4 regions of the Paenibacillus sp. FSL H8-0282 genome follow, and region 1 is predicted to be linked to each of the others. Evidence: predicted binding sites of a transcription regulator. Region 1 holds the regulator's gene; each other region holds the start of a gene.
The links. Region 1 encodes LexA, which represses DNA repair genes until DNA is damaged. Its sites were predicted from a motif close to CGAACATATGTTCG; they were not measured.

Region 1 (3,168 bases):
CATCCTCTTTGTTGGAGACGGTTGGAGAGACGATTCCCTGAATGCTGCCAAAAGAGGTGAGCAAATTCACTTTTTTTCCACTAGCTTGTTCATCATTTAAAAGTAAACCGGACAGCTTACCCAGTGCATCGACTTTAAAATCGACGAGGGTTCTAATTTTTGAATTATTCAAACTAAACACATCCTTTTCAATTTGCAATCCTGTTAACAATATTCGACATATAATCACGAAACTCCTAGTATGCTAATGAAAAAATACTTACTTATGTAATGACCCCCATTTTTTAATGTGATTTGGGGGTTGCCGAGCCTCCATTCGAATTTAATTTCTTATCGTTACTCGTGTGCCTATAGGGACAATAGCAGCGAGTGCTAACACATCCTCGTTGTACATCCGGATGCAGCCGTGGGACACCTCTTTCCCAATGGAGGAAGGGTCATTGTTTCCATGAATTCCGTAGTGTGGTTTAGACAGTCCCATCCAAAAAACACCGAAGGGACCCCCTGGGTCGGGTTGTTTGTTAATAATAGTGAATTCACCCACTGGGGATTGGGTTAACATCTTACCGATGCCGACAGGGAAACCTCTAATCACAATATCATTGTCCAGAAGATATAACATTCGTTGGGTCAGATCCACAATAATTCGGTAGTTGGGCATTATACGCAACACTCCTTTCTAATTAGGATATGAGTAGAACGCCTAAAGGGATATTCATAGAAAATGGCCATTTTAGCCATTGGGAACAAATGTTCGTAAGTGGTTGGAAAAGCAAAAAAACGTAGAAAAAAGGCTGTTCCGCATATGCGGAACAGCCTTTTATGTTAGAAGTGCATGCTTAGTGGATATCTCGAAACAATCCGATGACTCTTCCGAGAATAGTTACGCGATTAAGGCGAAGCGGCTCATAAGCTGGATTCTCCGGCTGAAGCCGTATATGATCACGTTCCTTGTAAAAGGTCTTAACGGTTGCTTCATCTTCTTCGGTCATGGCTACAACGATATCTCCGTTGTCCGCTGTTTGTTGTTGGCGAACAATCACATAGTCACCATTCATAATGCCTGCGTCCACCATACTATCACCCATGACAGACAGCATAAATACTTTGTTGTCACCTACATAGTGAGTAGGAAGTGGGAAGTAGTCTTCGATATTCTCTGTAGCAGTGATAGGTACCCCGGCGGTAACTTTACCTACAACAGGAATCCGTGAGATGGTCTGCGCGAATTGGTGAACATTCTCTGAATCCTCTTGGCCTAGTAATTCTATTGCACGTGGCTTCGTTGGATCTCGACGAATAAGTCCCTTCTTCTCAAGCCGGTCCAAATGACCGTGAACTGTGGAGCTGGAAGCAAGGCCAACAGCTTCTCCAATTTCCCGGACGGAAGGTGGATAACCCTTGCTGCGGACTTCGCTTCGTATAAATTCCAGGATCGCCAGCTGGCGACTTGAAATCTTTGACATTGGAATCAACCCCATATAGTAATGTTTGGGAAAATTATAACATAGAACTACCGTTCGCACAAACATAAGTTCTAACTATTATAAATATTAATCTGCTAGAGTTAAAAAATGGTAGACAAATGATAATAAAATGAACCGCTTGAGTCTCTCGAAAAAAAGAGAACAATTGTTCTGAAATAGTATTGAACAAAACACATGTTCGTGTTATTATAAATTCGAAAGTAAGAACAAGTGTTTGGAGGATGATGATTATGCTAAAATACAGTACATACCGCAGCATCTACGACAAGGCCCCTGTGGTTGAATCTATAGGACATAATGACGTTGCCCGTAATTCCGCTAAGGTGAAAGAGATAACGGAACGTTTGCTTGGAGGGATGATTTCGTTGTTCCGTCAAGATTTCTTTATTAAGTTAATATTGATTTTCGTGCTAGTATTATCTGGCCTAACAGTAGTGGGAAATGTGTTTGCAGGATCGACGACTATAATGAAGGAAGAGAAGCGGATTGTGGTTGAACGTGGAGATACACTATGGAGTATTGCTCTTAAGAATAAACCAGCTGATATGAAGACAGTTGTTTATATAGAAGGAATTAAACGTTCAAGTGGGATTAAGAGTAGTCAAATTAACGCTGGAGACATACTTACTTTACCTATTTATTAATTTTCTGAGAACATAATAGAATGACTAGTAGAGCTTGCAGGGAGTAGACCTTGACAAGCTCTTTTTCTCATGGCAGAGTTAGAATTAATTTATAGGGGGAGGGAAAGTATTGAATATTGATGAGTTGGTCGCGCGAATTAACGAATTGGCACGCAAACAGAAGAGCGTAGGCCTTAATCAAGAGGAAGTGGCGGAACGCGCCAAGCTTCGTGAAATTTACCTGGGGAATATCCGCAATAACTTCCGAGCACAATTAAATACTATTGAAGTAGTAGATAACGATGAGCATGAACAAGGTAACAAGGGGCTTAAACATTAGCTCGCTGTTCCTTTTCATAGATATTTCAGGATGACTAGGGGGAACGCACATGGCCCGTTCTTGGGAAAGAATGGTTCAACGCAACACACAGCAAATCAACAAGCAAAGAAAGAAACAAGGCAAGGATACGATTTATGCCTCTAAATCTCCTACCCAGAATGCCGAAGTCTTTAAAGGTCGCAACATTGCATTTCCGGTAGTGTTAGTGATACTTGGCACTATGTTTTGGGTAGTTGGTTCTATTGATCAGGCCAAAGGCAATGGCATGCTGGCTAATTGGCTAGGAGTAGTACTGTACTATTTGCTGGCAGCGCTATTGTTCTTCCGTCGTCCGTACTTGAAGGTGGAAAAAGCAAGACTGTCCACTATTAAATTCAATCGCGAACGCGGGCTTCCAGCTGCAGATATTGAGAAAATCACCCTTTCGCGTGGAGCTGTAGTCATTAAGCACAAAGGGAAACGTACGAAATGGATTTTCACAAAACTTATGAATCGCTATGATACTAATGCGATGAGTACACGATTAGAAGCATTTGCTAAAGCTCACAACATTGAAGTAGTTCACGAATAGAACTAGACCAGTTAAAGGGAGAGGGAGACCTGTAATGCCAATTTCTGCTGTACTATTTGACCTTGATGATACATTGCTGTGGGATGATCGGAGCGTCGAAGAAGCATTTCGTTCTGCTTGTGAAGCCGCCGGGGATACGATTGATCC
Region 2 (3,168 bases), 290 kb from region 1:
GACACCCTGCAACAATCAATCACAGGGCGTCCTATTGCTTAATATACTATTCGATTTCGAGAAGCAATTTCTCTTCTTCTTCTTGCTCTGCAATAATATCTTCATTCTTCGGCGCAGCAACAATAGTGGATAAATTACTTGCTTCACGGATCTTATTCTCAATAATAAGGGCAATATCCTGATGTTCCTTCAAAAACTGTTTAGCATTCTCACGGCCTTGACCGAGACGCTCGCCTTCGTAGGAATACCATGCACCACTCTTATTCACGATATCCATTTCAGTACCGATATCTACAAGACTTCCCTCTTTGGAAATCCCTTCACCGTACATAATATCAACATCAGCCTGTTTAAAAGGAGGGGCTACTTTATTCTTCACAATCTTGATCTTAGTACGGTTACCAACCACATCGTTCCCCATCTTGATGCTCTCTACGCGACGTACATCTAAACGTACAGAAGAGTAGAATTTCAATGCACGACCACCCGGAGTTGTCTCAGGGTTACCGAACATAACACCGATCTTCTCACGAAGCTGGTTGATAAAGATAGCGATCGTATTGGATTTGCTAATGGCACCAGAAAGCTTACGAAGTGCTTGAGACATCAAGCGAGCCTGCAATCCGACGTGGGAATCACCCATATCGCCTTCAATTTCAGCCTTAGGTACCAAAGCAGCAACGGAGTCAACGACAATAATATCAACGGCTCCACTACGAACGAGTGCTTCGGCGATTTCCAGCGCTTGTTCACCCGTGTCTGGCTGAGAAAGCAGCAACTCATCGATATTTACGCCCAAGTTACGTGCATATTTCGGATCAAGCGCATGCTCGGCATCGATAAATGCAGCTTGTCCGCCTTGTCTTTGCACTTCTGCAATAGCATGAAGAGCAACTGTTGTTTTACCTGAAGATTCCGGTCCATATACTTCAATAATACGTCCCTTTGGAAGTCCGCCTATACCTAACGCAATATCAAGTGCCAAAGATCCGCTAGGTACAACTTCCACTTGCATATGCGTGGATTCTCCCAGTTTCATTACCGAACCTTTACCAAATTGTTTTTCTATTTGACGAAGCGCCATATCAAGCGCTGCACGACGATCTGACAATCAGACCACTTCCTTCACTGTTTATAGTAATATAATAACGTGTTTTTAAGGTCTTGCCAAGCTTTTTTTCGAACATACATTCGTTTTTTTTTGTCTTGGGCGTTATTTATCCCTTTTATTGTAAGCCTCCCTCCGGAGATAGAAGTTAATTAAATTCCCCACTTCACCGGACATCAACGACTTATGATCATGAGTAGTCATCGTGATCAAAATCTCTGCAAATATACAAAAAACCGCAGCAAAGAAATCTCAGTGCCACGGTTCTTCCGTATGTGTTTATTATAACTGGGCTAATCTCCCATTACAAGTCTGAACCCTCAAGAGGTGTCTCCACCTTGCGTTCCTCAAGTCTCCGCCACAGACGATACAGCAGAGCCTTTACAGTACGCAACCGGATATTTTCCCGTGTACCTTTAAGATTAAGCTCATAGACCTCTGTCTTACGTCCCCGTTCAGCCAAGCCGATAAATACAAGTCCAACAGGCTTGCGCTCAGAATAACCCGGTCCAGCCACACCCGTAACAGATAAGCCGAAATCGCTGTCAGCAATCATTCTCACTTGGTCAGCCAACACCTCGGCAACTTCTCGACTTACGGCTCCAGGAGCATTGGGTCCCTCCAAATAAGCACTTGGCACATTCAGTAACTTTTTCTTTAAGTCATTCGAATAGCAGACGATTCCGCCGGCAAACATCGAAGCACTGCCTGGAATATTTGTTATGCTCTCCATCAGCAAACCTCCGGTGCAGCTCTCTGCCGCACTTAAGGTCAGGCCGGCATCCGCCATCCAATCCACAATCAATTGCTCCAGCGGCACATCAATGTTCGCATACAAATGTTCCGGCAAAATCTCCTTGATTTGTTGTTCCAGTATCTCCAGCTTTTTTGTAGCTTCATGCTCAGAAGGGGCCTTTGTCGAAATACGAACAGTTACCTCTCCCTCTTTGGCATACGGAGCAATCGTTGGATCAGTCTGACTGCGAATCAGTTCGATGAGCTTGTCCTCCAGCAGTGATTCTCCGATGCCGGCAAATTTGAGCATTTTTGAATAAAGCGGTGTTTCGTTCGTCAAGGCGTGCTGCTGTAGCCACGGTACTGCTTTATCTACGAACATCGGTTTCATCTCACGAGGTGGACCTGGAAGCACAATATAATATTTCTTCTCATGCTCAAAAGCAATCCCAACCGCAAGACCGATTTCATTCGGCAACGGTGTAGTTCCTTCAATTATAAGTGCCTGTTTGCGGTTATTTTCGGTCATAACGATCTTACGATCATCAAAGAAACGTTGTACATGATCCATCGCCAAACGATCAATATGGAGCGTTCTACCTAGCGATGCAGCCAGTGCGTCTTTAGTCAGATCATCCTCAGTGGGGCCAATTCCGCCCGTAAAGATAATAACGTCAGCCCGACTCTGAGCGATCTCGATGGCTTGCTGTAGGCGGCTGCTGTTATCACCGACAACGGTTTGAAAGTATACATCGATCCCGATGGCAGCTAGCTCGATAGACAAAAACTGGGCATTACTATTCACGATTTGACCGAGCAAAAGCTCTGTCCCTACTGCAATAATCTCCGCTTTCATACCTGGCTTTCGCCTCCTCGTTATAATGTAGGTACACTGCTTTTGGATTTCAAAAAAGGTAATAGGTGCTTCACCTATTACCTTTCCTTGTATATCCAGCTTACATGCTTACGCATTATGCAGCTGTAGCAGATCCTTATTCTTCACAAAATAATCAATTCCAGAATAAATAGTGATCAGCGCTGCGGCCCAAATAGCAATATCGTCTACAGGAATACTGACAAATTGAAATGGGAAATTATTCAACAACAGCAGTGAGATCGCAACAATTTGTACAACCGTCTTTATCTTGCCCCATTTGCTGGCGGCAACCACTTTTCCCTCTAGCAATGCAATCTGGCGAAGTCCGGTGACTGCAAACTCACGACTGATGATTACAATAGCAATCCATGAATCGCATCTGCCCAGCTCCACAAGTGAAATCAGAACTGCAGATACCAGCAGTTTGTCCGCAAGTGGATCAAGGAGT
Region 3 (3,168 bases), 1.3 Mb from region 1:
CAGCATCATAAGTAACCTTTGCTCCAAGCGCCTCAGCCAGCGCACGTATGGGTACATAAGTTGTTCCGGTATCGAGAACGCCATCGGTAAGCTTGCGGCCGTTTAGGTTAATGGTCACTGTAACGTCTTTGTTCACCTGATCATCCCCTCCGGTAATCTTTTTTAAAGCCTCCTTGGCTTGGTCCGTCGTTGGACGTTTACCTGCCCGAAGTTGATCTATAGTTAAACCGAAAGTCATTTGCAGATGTGAATAATCTTTAAAAGAGGTCCAGTCCCCGCCCCATTCTAAACCAAGCCGCTTAGCCTCCTGTACAACCTCTTGCCAATCCGCTGTCTTATCCTTATCACCATCACGATTGATATCCCAAGAAAGGCTAGTGCCATTCGGCAGCAAAAGCGAAAAATCAAACGCAAGACCATAATTATGATAGCTGGTACCGCCTTTAGCGTTGGTAACTATCGGTCCTGGTTTGCTTCTACCCTGCGCATACAAAGCATTTTGCTCAGCAATGGTCCGTAGACCCTGAGTAATAACGATAGGGACTCCTCTCGCATGGCTTTGCTGAATCAAAACATTCGCACCTGCCGCCAAGACAGGATGAAGCCCGACCAGACGCGCCGCGGATTTTTCCCTCAATTGCTCCAAAGTCAGCATAGAATCACCCCTTTGGTATATTCAATGATGCCGCTGCCCTATTTGCCTGCACCCCTGTCCCCTTTAGGATGATTTCCACAAAAAAGGACAAAATATTTAACGAAAGGTGGGAGACATATGGATATTCATAGCGATAGCTATAAAGTTGCAGCCCTTAGTGAACAGGAAGAAGCACTGGAAATTATTCGGAATGCTGAAGCTTCCATTGCACATCTGACCGGTAATCCTACCGTTACCTTAATCGCTTATGAGAAAAGCGAAGGCAACGGTTCTCAGCATTAAACGATGTAGACCTCGACAATATCATCCACATCGATCCACTTCCATTCCTCCGCCCACTGCAGCTTAAACTCACGCGAGTGGGTGTGAATGGAAGTCACAAAACCACTTAACATCGTATTTTCAAAAGGGTCAAAAAGAACAACTGTCACTCGTATATGACTCCGCAACGACAAAGCCAGTGTACATTCAATCTCCTCCAGCTTCTGCTCATCCAGAATAGGCTTGATGCGGCGCAGCGTTTCCCGTTCATCTCTTATAATTCGTATCTTATGCTCCGGCAGCATCATGCGGCTGCTTTCCCACAGCCCGTTTTTCTCCAGCTTTTTGCCCATGGTAACCCCTCCTTAATTATATATCTATTCCTCTCAACACGAACGTATGTTTGTATTATATCCGCATCTTCGCATATTAATCAATAATCAGGAAAAAGATACCTTTTTAAGGGTCACTCTTTATTCAAAAGATGTATATTAATGTATATCTATTCAAGCTAAAATTCGCAGCAAAAAGACGCTGACAGATAAACTGCGCAGCGCCTGATTTGATTTATTCTTGAACAACGTCCCCAGACTCTGAGGTAGCCTGACCTTCGGAGTCTATAAGTCCTGTTGCTTCTCTTGCCTCGTTAAGCTTGGAAATACCGAATAACATCGCTACATCAGCGTTCTGATTCAATTCATTAAATTGCTCAGCCGTAACGTTTGCGGAATCAGCACCTTGAGAGGCCTCTTCTTTTAAAGAATAAGCACTTTCAAAGGCAACTTTAGACTCTTCGAGCAACTTCCGAATGTCTTCAGGCAAGCTGGAGGAAATTTTTACTTTCTCGGCTTGATTCGATAAATCAGTTGCGGTACTCTGGAATTGCTTAATTTTCTTCTCCAACTGCTTGTCCGTGAGTTCTCCTGCTGAATAACCAGCAATGGCTTCGTTGAACTCCGCTAAAGAAGTTTTTCCTGACTCTTCAAGTTTAGACATTTCATTGTAGAAGTTTTGCACGGTCTCCTGCACTTCTTCCTCCGTGGCAGGTGCCGATGAAGTTGAATTATTGCTGCAGGCGCTAAGGATGACAGTCATCATCAGCATTCCTATTAGTAAAGCTTTTTTCATTATTTATCCCTCCACTTAACAGGATAATGTCGGTTTGTGTAAAGCGCAAATGAAATATATGTAAAATGACTGTTATGTTATAATTATTTTAATTGTGATCAGGAAAGGAGAGTATTTATGCCTTATTGCACCACCTGTGGAGCGGAATACAAGCAGGGCGCTAAATTTTGTGGAGAATGTGGAACCAGCCTTGACGGTACTGCTCCAGTAACCGCTCATCGACCCGCAGTAGATAATCATGTCATTCAAGAAGTTGTCCTCTGGAAAGGCAAACCTGCCGGCATCTCGGATCGACTCAAAGGAATCGTAGGACTTAACACAACTTCATATACCATTACAAGTCAGCGTATTATGGTAAAGACCGGACTTATCGGTAAAAATGTTGAAGAAATCGAATTGCTGCGCGTACGCGATTTATCCGTAAAACAGTCTATCATGGACCGGATGCTTGGCATTGGATCATTAACTGTATTTTCTGATGATGCCTCAGCGCCTCAGCTTCTTTTTCGAAAAATCCATGATGCCCAAACCGTCAAAGATGTTCTGCGCAAAGCCGTTCGTGACGAGAAGATCGCCAACAACATTAGCTACCGCGAGCAAATTTAAGACGTTCATACGTAAAAAGGCCCCGGAAAACCGGGGCTTTTTGCTTGCGCTTGCACACTTGAAGTACTCTTTTTATGGAAGATAAAATGCCCCCGCTGGGATAACCCCCTTGATCTGGCTCGGACTCTCCCACTGCAAAACAACCCGGGCGTCGCCCGCATTCTCATAATACTCCACCTTTATTTCATACGGCTTACCTGCAATCAGGTTTATGCTGCCTTTTCGTTCCTGGCCGCTCTGATTCACCCAACTATCAATGACTAGCCCGCCATCAATCCATACCCGTATCCCATCATCAGAGTAGGAATAAATGGTATACACCTCGCTAAAAGCAGCCGTCAGCTTCCCACTCCACCGCACAGAGAACGCATCTACACGAATGGCAGGATCAGGCGAACCTTGTCTCCATGAAAAGTTAATATTGGCATCCGTACGCAACAGTGCAGGCGTGCCGCTAAGCGTCATGTTATTGTAATATTGGCCACAGAGTCCACTCTCCAGCACACTATCCCCGATAG
Region 4 (3,168 bases), 3.0 Mb from region 1:
CTTTCGGAGTCACGAACACCAAGTAGCATAATAACTTCACCAAATTGATCAACCTTATCGAGAATAAAGCGATTTGCAGGCTCAATCTTTAAACGGTCTGTACACCATCTGAATTTTTGACGAGGTGTTGGGTAACCTTTACCGATAATGGAAGCCCAAAAGGTCTGCTCAACCTTAGGACGGACCTTTTGCGTCTCAATTGGGAGACCAAGATTTAATGCTTTTTCTTGTATTCGACCTAATGTACGGGTGATTTTATCTATAATAAGTGGTGTTTCCACTTGGGTATCAGAAGAGATAACATAAACTTTTTTGTGCAGCTCAGAAGGATTAAGTTCTTGAAGTGCCTGAAAGACAAGTTGAACTACAGCTGTAGAATCTTTACCGCCGCTAAAACCAACAACCCATGGACGCTCGTCCATTAAATAAACTTCCTTAATCAACTCTTTTGCTTCAATGAATTTGGTACCAGTATTGAATATATTGAGTCCTAAATTACCCATTTATAGACACCTCCTTAAATTTGTTTTCAATCTTCTGTTCTTGTTCGGTGAGTGGGAGGTTGATTTTGGACTTAATCAAGTTTGCAGTCAACTGAATAGTTTCACCATTTTTATTAATTCTGCCAGTATTGCTATAAGCGCGTCCTTGCCAGTCTTTTTTATTTTCTCGACTCAAGTCGATGGTGTTGAGTTTCATAATATAGGACTGCCATTCATCCGGATGATACCGGTATAGATAATAGCCTATTATTCCAAGAGATTCCAGAAAAATCCCGTGAGCGACGATTGATTGAATACGTAGTTCTCGAGGTGAGATCTTCTTTTTAATAACTTCTTGCCACTCTGGGATTGATACACATAGTAACTCCCAAAAGGCGGTAACAAATTCTTTCTCTTGTTCAGATATAAGTTCGCCTTTACGTTTATTGATAAGACGAGAAGTTGTATTAAAAACATGGTTTAGCGCGAAAAGCTTCGGTGAATTCTTAGAAAGAGATACTTTTTCTCGGTCTGTATATCGTTCTAATAATGGGATATCAGATATTAAACTTTTTGTAATTAATGATAATTGATCTCGATGGTCATAAAGTATTCCGATTGATGATGTTGTATTGACGGCGTGACGATTCAAGTCTGAAAACATTTGTTGAGAGCGAGTAAGGCCAAAGTCATGAAAAAAGACCACTGAAATTGTTTCGTCTCCAAGCTCAGGAGAGATCCTCAGGGCTTCTTCGATTGCCGCTCTACGGTGTTGTCCGTCATTAATTAAAAACTTAGAATCAAGAGAGATAGTCAGTTGTCCTATGTCTTTCATCTCATCTGAAACTTCTTTGAATCTCATAGTACCGTCCACACTTGCTGTTAGAGAAGAGAAGATATAGTCCTTAGGATTCTCTAAAATATAATTGGTGATATCAGGAATCCGCGACCTATTCATTAGACGTTGTGCCCGATGCTCAACAGGAATTTCCTCTTCGTCAAACAGGAAAATTTTAGCTATTAAACGGAGTGGACACATGACAGTATAGAATTCTCTACCTGCTTGAATTCCTCTTAAAGCTGGGAAGGTGTAACTGAAGTTCATCAGCATTCTCCTTTATTACGTACGTAATAACGTGCAATATTTTTCATTTTAACTCAATACGAACAAATGTTCAACTAGTAAAGATCGTAAAAAAGTATTCTTTTTCTTTGAAGAATATAAAAATTTCTTTAAATAGGCACTCAGTTAGAACCTTTAGATATTGAGTATAATATTAAAAATGGTTAAGAGTGCAAGCCATAAATATACTGTAAGGATAGAAGAAAGGGGGAATGGAAGTTTCCGTGAGGCTTTTTCTTTATATTCAGCTAGGTCTATATCTCCGCCCAGCGGATTTGAGAGCCTATAGCACTATCAGTAACCTGTTAGAAAAGTTGCATTTTCTCTATCAGTTAAAAAACGAGTTTCTGGCCAATACATCTCATGAACTGAAGACACCGTTACACGGCATAGTTACATCTCCAATCTAATGCTGGAGGACGTTGTGGTGCATTTACAACACAACTATATGGTAAATAGCTTATTCCATCTACATCAAAGGCCCCTTCCGCCGTTTTCGGCAGAAGGGGCCTTTGATGTATGAAGGTTAAGTTTCAATCTGATTGGTGCTTTGAGGGATATACACATCGTTGTGATTTTTCAATTACAATCTATACAGTCTTTGAATTCGAAAAGATATGCAACAACGTTAATTTTTAGAAGTTGCTACTTTTCATCCTTACTTAACCCAATAGCAGCAATCACTTTTCGAGTTACCTGAGTGAGTGCTGTTATTTCTTCTGCACTTTTACTGCTTAGCAAAGCCATATGTTCATCCAACGCCTTGCGACGCTGTGTCTCATCCTCGAATCGAAAGAATTCTATAGCTGGAACATCAAACGCCGCAATAATTTTTTCTAGTGTCTCTAATGAGATATTTCGATCTCCTCGTTCGACACCACCTATGTAACTGTAGTGAAGCGAAGCAGCTTCGGCAAGTTGTTCTTGTGTCCATCCTTTTGCTTTTCTAAGCTCGCGAATGCGATTGCCGACGCTTTCTGGTAAATTCATAGGATCACCTCTACATTAAGGTTAGAAGAGGAATGCTAACCGTAACAGACTATTAAAGGCAACTTGATAATCACTAAATCTGTACTTATTAGTACTTTTTATATTGACCCTCTAGATTACAAAATATACAATGAAGGTATAAATGGATAAAAAAGGGGGATTTACGGTTGCATCTCTCTATTCTTAAAGCCTTCAACCCGGATGTTCTTGTCGAAATGTTGGAAACTGCACATTACTTTGAAAAGTGGGATAAGCTGCTATACACTGCAGATATTTTGTATAGCTATGCCCAGCGTATATATGAAGAGCGACTGTACTATAAGGCGATGGGGACGACAATACCTCTAATTAAGATGCAGCATCCACTTGTTTATTATTATGGGTTCAGTCAACAGATGCGGGGAGTTGCATATCAACATCTGGGGGATTACGAGCAAGCCAGGGATAGCATTTACAGATACGTAGAACTTGGGTGGTTGGAGGATTTAGGACCGGACGGGCAAGAGATTGCTCGTGAATTTCGATGTTTGGCAAAAATGAATTTATATGCTGTAGAGATTTTATCTGGAAAAG

Region 2: recA (recombinase RecA) is a predicted target of LexA. The motif match lies at 1,181-1,194, and genes of this name have one in related genera.
Region 3: NST94_RS22270 (YolD-like family protein) is a predicted target of LexA. The motif match lies at 1,309-1,322, and genes of this name have one in related genera.
Region 4: dndB (DNA sulfur modification protein DndB) is a predicted target of LexA. The motif match lies at 1,647-1,660, and genes of this name have one in related genera.

The regions. Positions count from the first base shown of each region.
Region 1 is NZ_CP150146.1:3,851,058-3,854,225, reverse strand. Features, by position in the region: gene NST94_RS16600 (hypothetical protein) at 1-172, opposite strand, end outside; gene NST94_RS16595 (L,D-transpeptidase) at 323-661, opposite strand; gene lexA (transcriptional repressor LexA) at 840-1,466, opposite strand; gene NST94_RS16585 (LysM peptidoglycan-binding domain-containing protein) at 1,718-2,131, shown strand; gene NST94_RS16580 (DUF896 domain-containing protein) at 2,241-2,450, shown strand; gene NST94_RS16575 (hypothetical protein) at 2,500-3,021, shown strand; gene NST94_RS16570 (HAD-IA family hydrolase) at 3,056-3,168, shown strand, end outside.
Region 2 is NZ_CP150146.1:4,142,176-4,145,343, forward strand. Features, by position in the region: gene recA (recombinase RecA) at 47-1,111, opposite strand; gene NST94_RS17795 (competence/damage-inducible protein A) at 1,413-2,699, opposite strand; gene pgsA (CDP-diacylglycerol--glycerol-3-phosphate 3-phosphatidyltransferase) at 2,808-3,168, opposite strand, start outside.
Region 3 is NZ_CP150146.1:5,131,423-5,134,590, forward strand. Features, by position in the region: gene NST94_RS22260 (M15 family metallopeptidase) at 1-655, opposite strand, end outside; gene NST94_RS22265 (hypothetical protein) at 773-937, shown strand; gene NST94_RS22270 (YolD-like family protein) at 934-1,269, opposite strand; gene NST94_RS22275 (hypothetical protein) at 1,484-2,044, opposite strand; gene NST94_RS22280 (PH domain-containing protein) at 2,162-2,650, shown strand; gene NST94_RS22285 (glycosyl hydrolase) at 2,723-3,168, opposite strand, start outside.
Region 4 is NZ_CP150146.1:819,146-822,313, forward strand. Features, by position in the region: gene dndC (DNA phosphorothioation system sulfurtransferase DndC) at 1-503, opposite strand, end outside; gene dndB (DNA sulfur modification protein DndB) at 496-1,587, opposite strand; gene NST94_RS03555 (histidine kinase dimerization/phospho-acceptor domain-containing protein) at 1,818-2,015, shown strand; gene NST94_RS03560 (helix-turn-helix transcriptional regulator) at 2,251-2,595, opposite strand; gene NST94_RS03565 (DNA-binding protein) at 2,763-3,168, shown strand, end outside.